2 regions of the Streptomyces pluripotens genome follow, and region 2 is predicted to be linked to the other one. Evidence: predicted binding sites of a transcription regulator. Region 2 holds the regulator's gene; the other holds the start of a gene.
What was found. Region 2 encodes HrcA, which represses chaperone genes, less so after heat shock. Its sites were predicted from a motif close to TTNGCACTCNGNNNNNCNGAGTGCNAA; they were not measured.
Positions count from the first base shown of each region.

Region 1: groL (chaperonin GroEL) is a predicted target of HrcA. The motif match lies at 1,108-1,134, and genes of this name have one in related genera.

Region 1 is NZ_CP021080.1:4,028,346-4,031,753, forward strand. It holds gene thrC (threonine synthase) at 1-80, shown strand, start outside; gene LK06_RS18290 (MoaD/ThiS family protein) at 77-352, shown strand; gene LK06_RS18295 (cold-shock protein) at 795-998, shown strand; gene groL (chaperonin GroEL) at 1,297-2,922, shown strand; gene LK06_RS18305 (NADH:flavin oxidoreductase) at 3,151-3,408, shown strand, end outside.
Region 2 is NZ_CP021080.1:2,137,084-2,140,491, reverse strand. It holds gene LK06_RS09510 (DUF3097 domain-containing protein) at 1-155, opposite strand, end outside; gene LK06_RS09505 (MBL fold metallo-hydrolase) at 190-912, opposite strand; gene hrcA (heat-inducible transcriptional repressor HrcA) at 1,074-2,090, shown strand; gene dnaJ (molecular chaperone DnaJ) at 2,091-3,227, shown strand; gene LK06_RS09490 (nitronate monooxygenase) at 3,305-3,408, shown strand, end outside.

The DNA.
Region 1 (3,408 bases), 1.9 Mb from region 2:
TGGACGCGGTGGCCGGCACCGGCCTCACCGCCACCATCCGCCCGACCCTGGACTCCTTCCGAGAGGCTGGCCTCGCATGAGCGTGACCGTTCGCATCCCCACCATTCTGCGCACCTACACGGGCGGTCGGGCCGAGGTGCCGGCCGACGGCGCGACCCTCGCCGAGGTCATCGAGGACCTGGAGAAGAACCACACCGGGATCGCCGCCCGGGTGCTCGACGACCAGGGCAAGCTGCGCCGGTTCGTCAACGTCTACGTCAACGACGACGACGTCCGCTTCGAGCAGGGCCTTGAGACGGTGACTCCGGACGGCGCCGGTGTCTCCATCATCCCGGCGGTCGCCGGAGGCTGACCACGCCTCTCAATTACCTTGGGTAACCTCGGTTACCCACTGTTCATCCGATTGCCCCCTCCGTGAGAGAAACGGAGGGGGCAATTCTGTGTGGTTGAGCGCGATAGAGTTGGGGAACGCGGTCGCGACCTTCGGGTCGCGAGCCCCGGATTCATGCCGCATGCCCGACAAGAAGTAGCCAAACTGTGGGGGTTTTATGCGGCTTTTCTTGGCTTTTGTGGGGCCCGACTTGCCCTGAAGTCAGGTGAATTCTCACTACATTCCGGACCGTTCGCGTCCAGAATTCTCGTCCGATTGACCTGTTGCAGACGGCAGTTGGACAGATACATTCAGCCGCGGTCGACGCGTTCCGGCGCACGCCCCCGTCTGAATAGGGGGTGAGGTCTGACCCGGGTCCGCGAGGTGTGGATCTGTGCAAGGGCCAGTAATAGGGGAGTTAGGCATGGCTCAGGGCACCGTCAAGTGGTTCAACGCGGAGAAGGGGTATGGCTTCATCGCGGTCGACGGTGGTGCGGACGTCTTCGTCCACTACAGCGCGATTCAGATGGACGGCTACCGCACCCTGGAAGAGGGCCAGCGGGTCGAGTTCGAGATCTCGCAGGGCCAGAAGGGCCCGCAGGCCGACATGGTTCGCGTCACCGCCTGAACGTTTCTTGCACGAAGGGCCCGCACCGGAACACGGTGCGGGCCCTTCGTCGTGCCCTGGTTCTGCCGTTCGCGCGTGGCTGACGGGGCCGGTCGCATGTCGGGAGGCGCTTGCACTCGACCATGCCGAGTGCTAATCATTGCGTTAGCACTCTGAAGGTGAGAGTGACAGCGAAGGACCGGGTCGGTGAGGCCCGCGGGCCAGGTGGGGCAAGGAACCACGCGGCCGGCGAGCCGTCCGTCGCGGGCGCGGGCGCGGTCCGAAGGAATCACCCCCAGTCCTGGAGGGACCACTTCACATGGCCAAGATCATCGCGTTCGACGAGGAGGCGCGGCGCGGCCTCGAGCGCGGCATGAACCAGCTCGCGGACGCCGTCAAGGTGACCCTCGGCCCCAAGGGCCGCAACGTCGTCCTCGAGAAGAAGTGGGGCGCCCCCACGATCACCAACGACGGCGTCTCCATCGCCAAGGAGATCGAGCTCGAGGACCCGTACGAGAAGATCGGCGCCGAGCTGGTCAAGGAAGTCGCCAAGAAGACGGACGACGTCGCCGGTGACGGTACGACCACCGCGACCGTGCTCGCCCAGGCCCTGGTCAAGGAGGGCCTGCGCAACGTCGCCGCCGGTGCCAACCCGATGGCCCTGAAGCGCGGTATCGAGAGGGCTGTCGAGGCCGTCTCCGCCGCCCTGCTGGAGCAGGCGAAGGACGTCGAGACCAAGGAGCAGATCGCCTCCACCGCGTCCATCTCCGCCGCCGACACCCAGATCGGCGAGCTGATCGCCGAGGCCATGGACAAGGTCGGCAAGGAAGGTGTCATCACCGTCGAGGAGTCCCAGACCTTCGGTCTGGAGCTGGAGCTCACCGAGGGTATGCGCTTCGACAAGGGCTACATCTCGGCCTACTTCGCCACCGACATGGAGCGTATGGAGGCGTCGCTCGACGACCCGTACATCCTCATCGCCAACTCCAAGATCTCCTCGGTCAAGGACCTGCTCCCGCTCCTGGAGAAGGTCATGCAGTCGGGCAAGCCGCTGCTGATCATCGCCGAGGACGTCGAGGGCGAGGCCCTGTCCACCCTGGTCGTCAACAAGATCCGGGGCACCTTCAAGTCCGTCGCCGTCAAGGCCCCGGGCTTCGGTGACCGCCGCAAGGCCATGCTCGGCGACATCGCCATCCTCACGGGCGGCGAGGTCATCTCCGAGGAGGTCGGCCTCAAGCTGGAGAACGCGACCCTGGACCTCCTGGGCCGCGCCCGCAAGGTCGTCATCACCAAGGACGAGACCACCATCGTCGACGGTGCCGGCTCCTCCGAGCAGGTCAACGGCCGGGTCAACCAGATCCGCGCCGAGATCGAGAACAGCGACTCCGACTACGACCGCGAGAAGCTGCAGGAGCGCCTGGCCAAGCTGGCCGGCGGTGTCGCGGTCATCAAGGCCGGTGCCGCCACCGAGGTGGAGCTCAAGGAGCGCAAGCACCGCATCGAGGACGCCGTCCGCAACGCCAAGGCGGCCGTCGAGGAGGGCATCGTCGCCGGCGGTGGCGTGGCCCTGCTGCAGACCACCAGCGTCTTCGAGAAGCTGGAGCTGGAGGGTGACGAGGCGACCGGCGCCCAGGCCGTGAAGCTCGCCCTTGAGGCTCCGCTGAAGCAGATCGCCGTCAACGCCGGCCTTGAGGGTGGCGTCGTGGTGGAGAAGGTCCGCAACCTCACCCCGGGTCACGGCCTGAACGCCGCGACCGGTGAGTACGTCGACCTGGTCGCCGAGGGCATCATCGACCCGGCGAAGGTGACCCGTTCCGCGCTGCAGAACGCCGCCTCCATCGCCGCCCTGTTCCTCACCACCGAGGCCGTCATCGCCGACAAGCCGGAGAAGGCAGCCGCTGCGCCGGCTGGCGGCGGCATGCCGGGCGGTGACATGGACTTCTGATCGCCCCGAGGGTTGATCAACGTCCTTACCGAGGGCGGCACCCCCTGCCATGGCAGGGGGTGCCGCCCTCGGGCGTGTCCGGGCTGGAGCCTTCGCGTGGGCGGGATCACAGGAGGCGTGCCCCGGGCGCGGAATGCCGGCGGCCGGCACTCAGTTGCTTGAGAAGGTGCAACGATGCGTGCGCACATACCGACCGGTTAACAGAACCATGCACGAGGAGCTCCCCACGTGACTGCCACCACATCCGCCTCCCGCGCGGCCCGGATTCTCTCCCGCCCCATTGCGCTCAACGGTCTGACCGTCCCCAACCGGATCGTGATGGCGCCGATGACCCGCATGTTCTCCCCGGGCGGCATCCCTGGCGACGACGTCCGCTCCTACTACGCGCGCCGTGCCGCTGCCGGCGTCGGTCTGATCGTCACCGAAGGCACCTACGTCGGCCACGAGTCGGCCGGCCAGAGCGACCGCGTCCCGCGCTTCCACGGT
Region 2 (3,408 bases):
CCGGGTTCCTCCACCACCAGGCCCGGTTCCGCCGGCACCTCGGCCGCCGGTTTCGGCTTCTTCCACAGCGGGGTCAGGTCGGGGGAGTACGGACGGGAGCGAGGGCCCGAAGGGCCCTCGTGGGAAGGTCGGTGGTGGGAGGCGGGTGGGCGCATTCGGATGACGATAGGAGAACTCGTGGGTGCACGCTCACGACACGCCGAAACGCGCCGCCAAGGCGTCCCGTTGCCGTCGTACGAAGCCCGCGTCCACCACCGTTCCGTGGCCGGGTACGTACAGTGCGTCCTCACCGCCGAGTGCCAGCAGCCGGTCCAGGGCGTCCGGCCAGCGGGACGGTACGGCGTCCGGGCCGGCCTGGGGCTCGCCGGACTCCTCCACCAGGTCGCCGCAGAAGACCACTTCCCGGGGACCTGGGACGCAGACGGCGAGGTCATGGGCGGTGTGACCCGGGCCGACGTTGGCCAGCAGCACCTGCCGGCCGCCGCCGAGGTCGAGGGTCCACTCGCCCGAGACGAGGTGGCGGGGCGGGGTCAGCGCGGCCACCGCCTCGTCCGCGTCCTCCGCCGGGAGACCGTTGCCGACCGCGTCCACTCGCAGTTGCCGCCCTCCGCCCGCGAACACCGCGTCCACGCCCACCGCTGCGTACACCTCCGCCTCCGTGAACGCGGGTGCCCCGAAGACGTGGTCGAAGTGCGGGTGGGTGAGCGCGAGATGGGTCACACGGCCGCCCGACAGCTTTCGGGCCCCGGCCCGCAGCCGAGCCCCTTCGGCCAGACTGGATCCGGCGTCCACCATCAGTGCCGCACCCTCGCCGAGGACCAGCCCGGCGGTGCAGTCCCAGCCGGGCAGACGGCACCGCCCGACCCCGGCGGCCAGTCGTTCCCATCCCAGCTCTTCCCAAGTCACCGTCATACCGGGACGCTAGCGGTACGACCCGGTGTGACGGCACCGACCTTGCCCAGGGCGCACCCGACAGCCGTACACTGGGCCGGGGAAGGCTGGCACTCACATGGGAAGAGTGCCAGGCGGACGACCCGAAGGGACCAGAGGCGACGTGCTGGAGGTGCGCGCGAATGCTGAGTGAACGCAGGCTCCAGGTTCTGCGCGCCATCGTCCAGGACTACGTGGGCACCGAGGAACCGGTCGGTTCCAAGGCGCTCACCGAGCGACACGGCCTCGGCGTCTCCCCGGCGACCGTCCGCAACGACATGGCGGCCCTGGAGGACGAGGGGTACATCGCCCAGCCGCACACCAGCGCGGGGCGTATCCCCACCGACAAGGGCTACCGGCTGTTCGTGGACAAGCTCGCGGGCGTGAAGCCGATGACCGCGCCGGAGCGGCGGGCGATCCAGAACTTCCTGGACGGCGCCGTCGACCTCGATGACGTGGTGGCCCGCACGGTGCGGCTGCTCGCACAGCTCACCCGACAGGTGGCCGTGGTGCAGTACCCGTCCCTGACCCGGTCCACCGTGCGGCACGTGGAACTGCTCTCGCTCGCCCCCGCGCGCGTGATGCTCGTGCTGATCACGGATACCGGGCGGGTCGAGCAGCGGCTGGTCGATTGCCCGGCGCCGTTCGGGGAGGCCTCGCTGGCGGATCTGCGGGCCCGGCTGAACAGCCGGGTCGCAGGTCGTCGGTTCACGGATGTGCCCAGGCTGGTCGAGGACTTGCCGGAGGCCTTCGAGGCCGAGGACCGCGGTACGGTCTCCATGGTGCTCTCCACTCTTCTGGAGACACTCGTCGAGGAGAACGAGGAGCGGCTGATGATCGGCGGCACCGCCAATCTCACCCGCTTCGGGCATGACTTCCCCCTCGTGATCCGGCCCGTTTTGGAGGCTCTGGAGGAGCAGGTCGTGCTCCTCAAGCTCCTCGGCGAGGCGAAGGATCCGGGCATGACCGTGCGCATCGGCCACGAGAATGCCCACGAGGGACTCAACTCCACCTCCGTGGTGTCGGTCGGTTACGGTTCGGGCGGCGAGGCACTTGCCAAGCTCGGCGTGGTCGGACCGACACGCATGGACTATCCGGGAACGATGGGAGCGGTACGCGCAGTGGCACGGTACGTCGGACAGATCCTGGCGGAGTCTTAAGTGGCCACGGACTACTACGCCGTTCTCGGCGTGCGCCGCGACGCGTCGCAGGATGAGATCAAGAAGGCGTTCCGGCGGCTCGCCCGCGAGCTGCACCCGGACGTCAACCCGGACCCGAAGACCCAGGAGCGGTTCAAGGAGATCAACGCCGCTTACGAGGTGTTGTCGGACCCGCAGAAGAAGCAGGTCTACGACCTCGGCGGCGACCCGCTCTCGCAGGCGGGCGGGGCCGGCGCGGGCGGCTTCGGGGCCGGCGGCTTCGGAAACTTCTCCGACATCATGGACGCGTTCTTCGGTACGGCGTCGCAGCGCGGCCCGCGCTCGCGCACCCGGCGCGGCCAGGACGCGATGATCCGTATCGAGGTCGAGCTGGACGAGTCCGCCTTCGGGACGACCAAGGAGATCCAGGTCGACACGGCGGTCGTCTGCACCACCTGCAGTGGCGAGGGTGCGGCTCCGGGCACGTCGGCGCAGACGTGTGACATGTGCCGTGGGCGCGGCGAGGTCTCGCAGGTCACCCGGTCCTTCCTGGGCCAGGTCATGACCTCCCGTCCCTGCCCCCAGTGCCAGGGCTTCGGCACGGTCGTGCCGAATCCGTGCCCGGAGTGCGCCGGTGACGGCCGTGTCCGCTCCCGTCGCACTCTGACGGTCAAGATCCCGGCCGGTGTCGACAACGGCACCCGCATCCAGCTCGCCGGTGAGGGGGAGGTCGGCCCGGGCGGCGGTCCGGCCGGTGACCTCTACGTCGAGATCCACGAACTGCCGCACGCCGTCTTCCAGCGGCGCGGCGATGACCTGCATTGCACGGTCACCATCCCGATGACCGCGGCGGCGCTCGGCACCAAGGTGCCGCTGGAGACGCTGGACGGTATGGAGGAGGTCGACATCCGGCCCGGTACTCAGTCCGGCCAGTCGATCCCGTTGCACAACCGTGGTGTCACGCATCTGCGTGGCGGCGGTCGGGGCGACCTGATCGTCCACGTCGAGGTGCAGACACCGGGCAAGCTGGACCCCGAGCAGGAGCGACTCCTGCGCGAGCTGGCCAAACTGCGCGGTGAGGAGCGTCCGCTGGGCCAGTTCCAGCCCGGCCAGCAAGGGTTGTTCTCGCGGCTGAAGGACGCGTTCAACGGTCGCTGATATCCGAGGTTGCCCCTGGCCTATGCCAGGGGAAGCCCGGATTCGGACTTGTTCGGAGGACGTGACAACATGCGGTCATGTCCTCCCCGCTGACCGGTCTTTTCCCCCACCCGATCGTGCAGGCCCCCATGGCGGGCGGCGTCTCCGTCCCGCAGCTCGCCGCCGCCGTCTCCGAGGCCGG